3 regions of the Microbacterium sp. SCN 71-21 genome follow, and region 3 is predicted to be linked to each of the others. Evidence: predicted binding sites of a transcription regulator. Region 3 holds the regulator's gene; each other region holds the start of a gene.
The links. Region 3 encodes HspR, which represses chaperone genes until heat shock. Its sites were predicted from a motif close to AAGTTGAGTCNNNNNGACTCAACTT; they were not measured.
Positions count from the first base shown of each region.

Region 1: ABT08_RS11560 (Hsp20/alpha crystallin family protein) is a predicted target of HspR. The motif match lies at 1,407-1,431, and genes of this name have one in related genera.
Region 2: ABT08_RS10910 (ATP-dependent Clp protease ATP-binding subunit) is a predicted target of HspR. The motif match lies at 1,844-1,868, and genes of this name have one in related genera.

Region 1 is NZ_MEGA01000089.1:1,385-4,655, reverse strand. Features, by position in the region: gene ABT08_RS11570 (DedA family protein) at 1-7, opposite strand, end outside; gene ABT08_RS11565 (ABC transporter permease) at 85-834, shown strand; gene ABT08_RS11560 (Hsp20/alpha crystallin family protein) at 916-1,356, opposite strand; gene ABT08_RS11555 (DUF1269 domain-containing protein) at 1,704-2,309, opposite strand; gene ABT08_RS11550 (PucR family transcriptional regulator) at 2,462-3,271, shown strand, end outside.
Region 2 is NZ_MEGA01000079.1:3,650-6,920, forward strand. Features, by position in the region: gene ABT08_RS10900 (amidase) at 1-708, opposite strand, end outside; gene ABT08_RS10905 (agmatine deiminase family protein) at 705-1,733, opposite strand; gene ABT08_RS10910 (ATP-dependent Clp protease ATP-binding subunit) at 1,893-3,271, shown strand, end outside.
Region 3 is NZ_MEGA01000106.1:1,005-4,275, reverse strand. Features, by position in the region: gene ABT08_RS12375 (nucleotide exchange factor GrpE) at 1-372, shown strand, start outside; gene ABT08_RS12370 (DnaJ C-terminal domain-containing protein) at 382-1,371, shown strand; gene ABT08_RS12365 (heat shock protein transcriptional repressor HspR) at 1,368-1,814, shown strand; gene ABT08_RS12360 (serine hydrolase domain-containing protein) at 1,841-3,022, opposite strand; gene ABT08_RS12355 (zinc-binding metallopeptidase family protein) at 3,027-3,271, opposite strand, start outside.

The sequences.
Region 1 (3,271 bases), on a different contig from region 3:
TGTTCACGCGCCCATCCTGGCGGTGCGATTCAAAGAATGCGCCGAGATTCGGGCGTCAGGATGCCGCGGGGCTACGCTCGCGCTGTGAATCCGCCGACCGACCTGCTCCCCTCGCTCGTCGGTGTCGGGGTGCTCGCGGCCGTCACGACGGTCGTGCTCGCCGCCTTCCGCGTGCCGGGCCTGTGGTCGCCGCTGCTGGCGATCGTGCGCGGCGCGGTGCAGCTCGCGGTGATCAGCGTGCTGCTGACCGGACTCATCACCGACGCGAGGCTGATCGCACTGACCCTCGTCGCGATGTTCGTGATCGCGGCGTCGGTGGCGACCGGACGCATCGGATGGTCGCGGCGCCACGCGGCGATGATGACGACATCCATCGTGTCGGGGGTCGTGTTCGCGACGACGATCGTGTTCGCGACCGGTGCGCTCGAGCTGACCGCACGCTACGCGCTGGCGATCGGCGCGATCGTCATCGGCAACGCCATGAGCATCGCGACCCTCACCGGCCGCATGTTCACCCGCGGAATCGTCGACCACTGGGACGAGGTGGAGGGGTGGCTCGCCCTCGGCGCGCGGCCCCGGCAGTCGACCCTGGCGCTGGCGCGGCAGGCCGTGCGCGATGCCCTCATCCCCTCGATCGACCAGACCAAGACGACCGGTCTCGTCGTGCTGCCGGGCGCCTTCGTCGGCGCGATCTTCGGGGGGATCTCGCCGCTGGAGGCGGGCCGGTTCCAGATCGTCGTGCTCGCGGCCATCATGGCGGCCGGGGCGGTCACATCCGTGCTCGTCGCGCTCTGGATGGGACCGGTGCGGGTGAAACCCGCCGACCTGCGCTAGCTGCGGGAATGCGCGAACGCCCCCGGCCCGTACTCGGGCCAGGGGCGCTCCGTCTGTGCGCGGGTCGGCGCGGTCGATGGGTCAGGCGGCGGGAGTCGCGCCCTCGGTCACGGTGACCGCCTCGGCGGCGCCGGCCACGGCCACCTTGCGCGGCTTCGCCTTCTCGCTGACGGGCAGGGTCACGCTCAACACACCGTCGCGGTAGCTCGCCGAGATGGTCTCCGTGTCGATGCCACGCCCGAGCTGCAGCTGGCGCAGGTAGGCGCCGGCTTCCCGCTCGCGGGTGATCCAGCTGACGCCCTCGCCGCTGGGCAGGGTGCGCTCGGCGCGGATGGTGAGCAGCTGTCCGTCGACGTCGACGTCGATCGAACCCGGGTCGACGCCCGGGAGGTCGGCGGTGAGCACGTAGTGGTCGCCGTCGCGGTAGACGTCCATCGGCATCTGGCGCGGACCACGGCGGGTCTGGTCGAGAGTCGTGGTCGCGAAGCGCTCCAGGTCGCGGAGCAGGTCGTAGGTCGCCATGGGTTCTCCTGTGTGAGCGGGGCGGATGCAGCATCCACCCGGGTCTGCGAAAGTTGAGTCTGATTGGCTCAACTAGTGCGAGATTAGCACTCGGGCAGTGAGAGTGCCAGCGAAGGCGGCGGAGTTCACCGACGGCGAAATGGGGAGATCCCGGGGAGGGACCGCTCTATCGCGGTCCGGAGCCCACGACTGCGCATTGTGCACAGTCCCCCGGAGCAGGCCGGCTCGCCGAAGGATGCCACGCCCATCGGCGGACCGAAGACCCTACTTCCGCCCGGCCCGCCCGCCGAACGCGCGGCGAAGGGCTGCCGGCGCTCCTGCACCGGCAGCCCTCTTCGCATGGCGGATCAACTGGCGCCGAGCTTCTCCTTCAGCGCCGCGGTGCGCTCCGCCGCATCGGCCTTGCGCTCGGCCTTGCGCTGCTCACGCGCGTGACGCCGCGCCTCCTTCTCGGCTTCACGGTAGGCCTCCTCGGCGGCCTCCATCTCGTCGAGCACCTCCTCGCGCGGGCGCCGGATGACGACGCCGTCGAGCTTCGCCATCTCACCGTCGACGACCTCACGGGCGTACTCGGCGACCTCGGCGACGAGGGCGGTGCCGCCGATCGGGATGGCACTGCTGATCTGCTCGAGCGCGCCCGCTGAGCGGTCGACGCGCCGCAGATCGAAGGCGCCGCCCACGAGCAGCCCGCCCGTCCAGCCGAGCAGAATGCCGATGGGTCCGCCGATCACGCCGATCAGGAGTCCCACGAGGCTGCCGCCCCAGGTGCCCACGGCGCCGTTGTTGTCGACGCCGTCGGGCATCGAGATGCGCCCGTCGGCGTCGCGGGTGACGACGGCCGCGGCGGCGACGTCGACGCGGCCTTCCATGCCTGCGCCCTTCAGCTCGCTGAGCGCCTGGAAGGCGTTCGAGCGGTCGTCGAAGGTGACGGCGATGATGTTCGATTCGGGCATGACGGTGACCTCCTGATCACGGGGGATGTTCGCGGGCGGTTGTCCCGCATGACCACCACGATCGCGGTGTTCGCGTCGCCGCTCATCGGTCGCTTCGACCACTCTTCACAGCACTCTCTGTGCAGAGTGCACGGTGCGCCTAGGCTGACCGCATGTCCTCCCCGGGTCGGCTGCGCGAGTTCGTGTGCACGCTCGACGGCGCCCCCACGACGGCCGCCTCACTGCCCGACGACGAGCTGGAACGCCTGCATGCCGCACTCGGCGAGGGGCCGGTGCGCTGGGTGGTCGCGACCGTGGACCACACGCTCGGTGTACTGAGAGCGCGGCCCGATGCGGACGCACTCGCACCGTGGCCCCACATGCGCGCCCTCGCCGAGCACGTGCTCGCCGAGGCGATCGAGCGGTGCCTCGCATCGGAACCGACCACCCCCGACGAGCGCCTGGCAGAGCGCGCGTTCGCCGACGACATCGTCGCCCGCGACCTTCCGCTGGGGCGAGTCGTCGACACGATGCGCATGATGCAGCATGCGTGGCTCGACGCCCTCGTCTCTCGGGCGGTCGAACTCGGAGGGGCGGCCGAGGTCCCCGCACTCACCCGCGTCGTGACCCAGACCGTCGACGGGTGGGTGGGTGCGTTCATCTCGGCAATCGATGCGGAGCGGCGCCGTGCGTTCCAGTCGGAACACGCACGCCGGCGGGCGATGGTGCGCTCCCTCGTCGCCGGAGAAGCGGTCGACGACCAGGTGGCCTCATCCGTGCTGGGGGTTCCGGTCGAGAGCTGGCATCTGGCGAGCACGATCGGCGCGCCGCCCGGAGCGACGATGACCCCGCGCGCGGTGGACGCGGTCGCCGATGCCGTGCAGCGCGCGGTCGGCACCACGCGCTCGGTGCGGCACGCGACAGGGTCTGGCGAGGTCTGGCTCTGGGTCACGACAGACGGCCCGGTGCGCGTGGAATCCCTC
Region 2 (3,271 bases), on a different contig from region 3:
GTCGAGCACCTCGAGCAGGTCGGCCATCGTGCGGGTGTGGGGGACGACGACGTCCATCGTGGGCACGAGCGGCCAGTTGCCGCGCACCGAGATCACCCCGCGCGAGGGTGTGTAGGCGCAGAGCGCGTTGTGGGAGGCCGGGCCGCGCCCGCTCGACCAGGTCTCCTCGCCGAGCCCGAACGCGGCGAAGCTCGCGGCGGTCGCCGTGCCGGAGCCGTTCGACGAGCCGGAGCCGAACGGCGCCGTCAGGTGGTCGGCGTCATACGGGCTCTCGGCCCGCCCGTAGACCCCGCGCTGCATGCCGCCGTTGGCCATCGGCGGCATGTTGGTGAGGCCGAGGCAGATCGCGCCCGCAGCCCGCAGCCGCTCGATCGTGAACGCGTCACGCTGGGCGACGAGGTCGGCGAACGCGGGGCTGCCTGCCGCCGCGGTGAGGCCGCGCACCAGGTAGCTGTCCTTCGCGGTGTACGGGATGCCCTCGAGCGGCCCGCGTCCCTCGCCGCGGGCGCGTCGGGCATCGGATGCCGCGGCCTCCGCCCGCGCATCGGGGTTCGCCACGATGACGGCGTTGAGTGCGGTGGGGGTGCCGGGGGCGTCGTAGGCGGCGATGCGCGCGAGGTAGGCGTCGACGAGCGCGACGCTCGTCGTGCGGCCGTCCTCGGGGGCCGACCGCAGCTCGGCGATCGACGCCTCGACGACGTCGATCATGCCGACGCGCCGAGGGAGGGCTGCTGCTGCGTGATGCAGTGGATGCCGCCGCCCCGATCGAAGATCGGACGCGACTCGACCGACACGACGCGGCGGCCCGGGTAGGCCTCGGCGAGGATCGCCCGCGCGTCGGCGTCCGCGCGCTCGTCGCCGAAGCCGCACGCGATCACGCCGCCGTTGACGACGAGGTGGTTGACGTAGCTCCAGTCGACGACGCCGTGCGCGTCGCGGAGCGTCGACGGGGCGGGAAGGCGCACGATCTCGAAGGGGCGGCCCGCGGCATCCGTCTCCTGCGACAGCAGGTCGACGAGGTCGCGGGTGACCGCGTGGTCGGGGTGCCCCGCATCCCGCTGGTCGTGCAGCAGCAGGCGGCCGGGCGAGGGGATCGTGGCGACGATGTCGACGTGGCCCTTCGTGCCGAAGCGGTCGTAGTCGCGGGTGAGGCCGCGGGGCAGCCACACCGTGCGGGTGGTGCCGAGGGTGCGCGCGAACTCCGCCTCGACGCGCTCGCGGGTCGCGAACGGGTTTCGCTCCGCGCCGAGCTGCACGGTGTCGGTCGCGAGCACGGTGCCCTCGCCGTCGACGTGGATGCCACCGCCCTCGTTCACGAGCAGCGACGGGATGCGCTCGGCGCCGACGAGGGCGGCGACGATGCCGGCGATCTCGTTCGAGAGCGCCGCGTTCGCCCAGTCGGGGGAGCCCCAGCCGTTGAACACCCAGTCGACGGCGCCGAGCGCGCCGGGTCGGTCGGCGTCGACGACGAAGGTGGGGCCGAAGTCGCGGATCCAGAACTCGTCGAGCGGGGCCTCGACGATCTCGACCGCGCCGCCCAGCAGGCGCCGCGCCCGCGCGGTCTCGGACGGGTCGACGACCATCGTGACCGGCTCGAACTCGGCGACGGCGAGTGCGACGTCGGTCCACGCGCGGTAGCCCTCCTCGCGCAGCGCGTCGGTGTCGCCCAGGGTGACGCCCTCGACCGGGAAGGCCATCCAGGTGCGGTCGTGCGGGGCGGTTTCGGAGGGCATGCGCCAGGCCATGGGCGTCCGTTCGTTCGCGTGGGGCGCGCGGGTGGATGCGCCTCTCGGGGCACGATACCTCCGGCCCACCCCGTAGCGCTCGACATCCGCGAGTGCTAAACTTGAGCGCGTAAGACTCAACTTTGAGCAGCGAACTTCAGGAGCATCATGAACGCCACACCGCAGCCGGGCCAGGAGGAGGCGCAGAGCGCCCTCGAGCAGTTCGGCATCAACCTCACCGAGCGCGCCCGCCAGGGCAAGCTCGACCCCGTCATCGGACGCGACAGCGAGATCCGCCGCGTCAGCCAGGTGCTCACCCGACGCACCAAGAACAACCCCGTCCTCATCGGCGAGCCCGGCGTCGGCAAGACCGCCGTCGTCGAAGGCCTCGCCCAGCGCATCGTCGCGGGCGACGTCGCCGAGTCGCTCAAGAACAAGGAGCTCGTCTCCCTCGACATCTCCGCCCTCGTCGCCGGCGCGATGTACCGCGGCCAGTTCGAGGAGCGCCTCAAGAGCGTGCTGAAGGAGATCACCGAGTCCGAGGGCCGCGTCATCACCTTCATCGACGAGCTGCATGTGCTGATGGGTGCCGGCGGCGGCGAAGGGTCGGTCGCGGCATCCAACATGCTCAAGCCCATGCTCGCCCGCGGTGAGCTGCGCCTCATCGGCGCCACCACCCTCGACGAGTACCGCGAGTTCATCGAGAAGGATGCCGCACTCGAGCGCCGCTTCCAGCAGGTCTACGTCGGCGAGCCGAGCGTCGAGGACACGATCGCGATCCTGCGCGGACTCAAGGAGCGCTACGAGGCCCACCACAAGGTGGCCATCGCCGACGGGGCGCTGGTGGCCGCGGCATCCCTCTCGAACCGCTACCTGCCCTCGCGCCAGCTGCCCGACAAGGCCATCGACCTGATCGACGAGGCCGCGTCGCGGTTGCGCATGGAGATCGACTCCGCTCCGCTCGAGATCGACGAGCTGCGCCGCCACGTCGACCGGCTCAAGCTCGAAGAGCTCGCCCTCAAGAAGGAGAAGGACGCGGCCTCGAAGGAGCGTCTCGAGAAGCTGCGCACCGACCTCGCCGCCGAGGAGTCCCGACTCACCGAGCTGCAGGCCCGGTGGGAGCGCGAGCGCGCCTCGCTCAACCGCGTCGGCGACCTCAAGACCCGCCTCGACGCCGCCCGCGTCGAGGCGGAGCGCGCCCAGCGCGAGGGCAACCTCGAGAAGGCGTCGCGGCTGCTGTACGCCGAGATCCCGGCGCTCGAGCGCGAGCTCGTCGCCGCCGAGCAGGCCGAGTCGACCGATGAGCGCATGGTCGGCGACCAGGTGACCGACGAGGACATCGCTGCCGTGATCGCCGCGTGGACGGGCATCCCGGTGGGGCGCCTGCTGCAGGGCGAGACCGAGAAGCTCGTGCACCTCGAGGCCGAGCTCGGCCGGCGGCTCATCGGCCAGAAGCCGGCCGTGCGCACGGTGTCCGACGCGGTGCGCCGCTCGCGCGCCGGCATCAGCGACCCGAACCGCCCGACCGGATCGTTCCTGTTCCTCGG
Region 3 (3,271 bases):
TACGCCAACTACCGCCGGCGCACCGAGGAGCAGCGCGAGACCGAGATCGAGCGCGCCAAGGGATCGGTCGCGAAGGGCTTGTTGCCCGTGCTCGACGACCTCGACCGCGCCGAGAAGCACGGTGATCTCGCCGAGGGCACCCCCTTCGCGCAGATCGCCGAGAAGCTGCGCGGCGTCGCCGAGCGCATCGGCCTCGTCACCTACGGCGCGGCGGGCGAGGTGTTCGACCCGCAGCAGCACGAGGCGATCTTCCAGCAGCCGACCCCCGGCGCGACCGAGACGACGGTCCTCGAGGTCGTCGAGGTGGGTTACCGCCTCGGCTCGATCGAGCTGCGACCCGCCAAGGTCGTCGTCGCCGTTCCGGCGGAGTAGGAGGCACAGGTGGCGAGCCAGGACTGGTTCGACAAGGACTTCTACGCCGTGCTCGGCGTCTCGAAGGACGTGTCGGAGGCCGATCTCAAGAAGACGTACCGCAAGCTCGCGCGCCAGTACCACCCCGACTCGAACCAGGGCGATGCGAAGGCGGAGGCCAAGTTCAAGGAGGTCAGCGAGGCGTACGCCGTGCTGAGCGATCCGGAGCAGCGCGCCGAGTACGACCAGATCCGCGCGATGGGGTCGGGTGCTCGCTTCACCGCGGGCGGCGCCGGCGCCGGCGGCTTCGAGGACGTGTTCTCGATGTTCGGCCAGGGCCGCGGCGCCCCCCGGGGCGGTGCGGGCGGGTTCGACGACTTCTACAGCGTCTTCAACCAGCCCGGCGGCGGCTTCGGCACCGGGTCGTTCGGCCGTTCGTCGGGCGGGTTCCGCGGTTTCGGCGGTCCGACCCGAGGGGCGGATGTCACGGCCCGCACGACGCTCGACTTCGTCACCGCCGCGGCGGGCGACACCATCACCCTGCAGGGTGAGGACGGTGCGCCGTTCAAGGTGAAGATCCCCGCGGGCGTCGCCGACGGCCAGAAGATCCGGCTGCGCGGCCGCGGCCGCCCGTCGCCCGACGGCGGCGAGGCGGGTGACATCGTCGTGCAGGTCACCGTGCGGCCGCATCCGGTCTTCACCCGCGATGGGCTGAACCTGCGCCTCTCGGTGCCGGTGACGTTCACCGAGGCGGCGCTCGGCGCGACGATCGAGGTGCCGACGCTCGGTGGCGAGATCGTGAAGCTGCGGGTCGCGCCCGGCACCCCGTCGGGGCGCGTGCTGCGCGTCAAGGGCCGCGGCATCACGACCGCGAAGGGCACCGGCGACCTGCTCGCCGAGGTGCAGATCGCGGTTCCCGCGCACCTGGATGACGACGCCCGTGCGGCGCTCGAACGCTTCCGCGAGTTCGAGCCGAAGGAGAACCCGCGCGCAGATCTGGTGGCGAAGGCCCGGTCATGAGCGAGCAGATCGACGAGGATGCCCCGATCTTCGCGATCGCGACGGCTGCCGAACTGAGCGGCATGCACCCTCAGACGCTGCGCCAGTACGACCGGCTCGGCCTCGTCGTGCCCGACCGCACCAAGGGCGGGTCGCGGCGCTATTCGCTGCGTCACGTCGAGCAGCTGCGCGAGGTCGCGCGCCTGTCGGCCGACGGCATGAGCCTGCCGGCGATCGCGCGCATCGTGTCACTCGAGAACCGCGTGCGCGACCTCACGCTGCGGGTGCGCGACCTCGAACAGGCGCTGCGCGCCGAGCTCGACAAGCGCGCCCGGGTCTTCGCGGCCGGCTCCACCGGCTCGGTCGTCACGATCCGCCAGGGCACGCGCGTGCGCCGCGCGACCGACGTCGTGATCTGGCGCCCGCGCCGGGAGCTGCCCCACCGCGACGACGAACGGGACTGACCCTCGCACCCGCAGGGGTGCGATGCTCAGCCGAGTGCGGCGTAGGCGCGGGTGACGTAGTCGATCGAGCGATCGGAGCCGATGACGCTCGCCGCCATGCGGTTCATGACGTACGCGAAGGTCATGCGCCGGTCGAGGTCGCAGATGACGAGCGAGCCGCCCCATCCGCCCCAGAAGGCGATGCGGTGATCGCCCGGCAGCCACGGAGTCGACACCGGGTGCGGCAGCGCCCACCCGAGCCCGAACCGCAACGGCAGCCGCAGCACCAGATCGGTGCTGTCGGTGGGGTGCGCGAACACCGCGTCGACCACCGCCGGTGACAGCAGGCGGGTGCCCTCGACGAGGCCGCCCTGCGCGAGCATCTGGTTCATGCGCGCGAGCGCGCGGGCGTTGCCGGTTCCGCCGGACCCGCCGATGCCGGCGGCCCGCCACTCCCGCGTCCAGCTGTCCCGCGCCCCGAGGATCGGCCCGCTGTATGCCCGGGTCGCGATCGACCCCGGCTCGGGCCGTGACGCCGGGTCGCGCGGCACGCGCGGCGGCGGCACGACGAGGCTCACGCGGTTCTCCTCGCTCTCCGGCAGCCCCAGCCAGAAGTCCGCGCCGAGCGGGTCGGCGAGCTCCTCCGCGACGAACCGGCCGAGAGGGCGCCCGTCGATGCGCCGCACGACCTCACCGATCAGGTGGCCGAAGCACACGAGTGCGTAGCCGGACTGCGAGGTGCCCGGGGCGAACCAGGGTTCCTGGGCCGCGAGGCGGGCGGCCGCGGCATCCTGATCGAGGATGTCCGACACCGTCACCGGCTGCTCCCAGGCGGGCACACCGGCCGTGTGGTCGAGCAGTTGCCGCACCGTGATGTGCGCCTTGCCGGCCGCCGCGAACTCGGGCCAGTAGCGCGCCACCGGGGCGGCGAGGTCGAGCCGGCCGCGCTCGACGAGCTGCAGCGCCGCGAGGGCGGTGACGGTCTTCGAGTTCGACCAGGTGTTCGTGATCGTGTCGGCGCCCCACGGCACCGTGCCGGCGGGGTCGGACCAGCCGCCCCAGAGGTCGACGACCACCTCGTCGTCGACGATGACGCACAGCGAGCCGCCGAGCTCCTCGCCGGAAGCCAGGTTGCGGGCGAAGGCGTCCCGCACGCCGGCGAAGGATGCCGCCGCGAACCCGTCGATCTCGCCGGGAGGTGCTGCGGGGGTTCCGGCGGTGTCGCTCACCCGGTCAGTCTTCCACGCCTCCGGCGGCGACCCGGTGCTGCAGCTGGGCGATCAGGTCAAGCTTGTCGAGCACCGGCTCGGGGATGACGAACGGGTAGAGGTCGTGCTTGCCCATCGCGCGGTTCATCATGTTCAGTGCGGTGGCCAGCGGCATCCAGATGAGCCTCACGACCTCGCTGAACCGCGGTGCCGAGCGGATGTCGCCGACCGCTGCGAGCGCGTAGGCGCGGGCCGTCTCGACACTGTCGC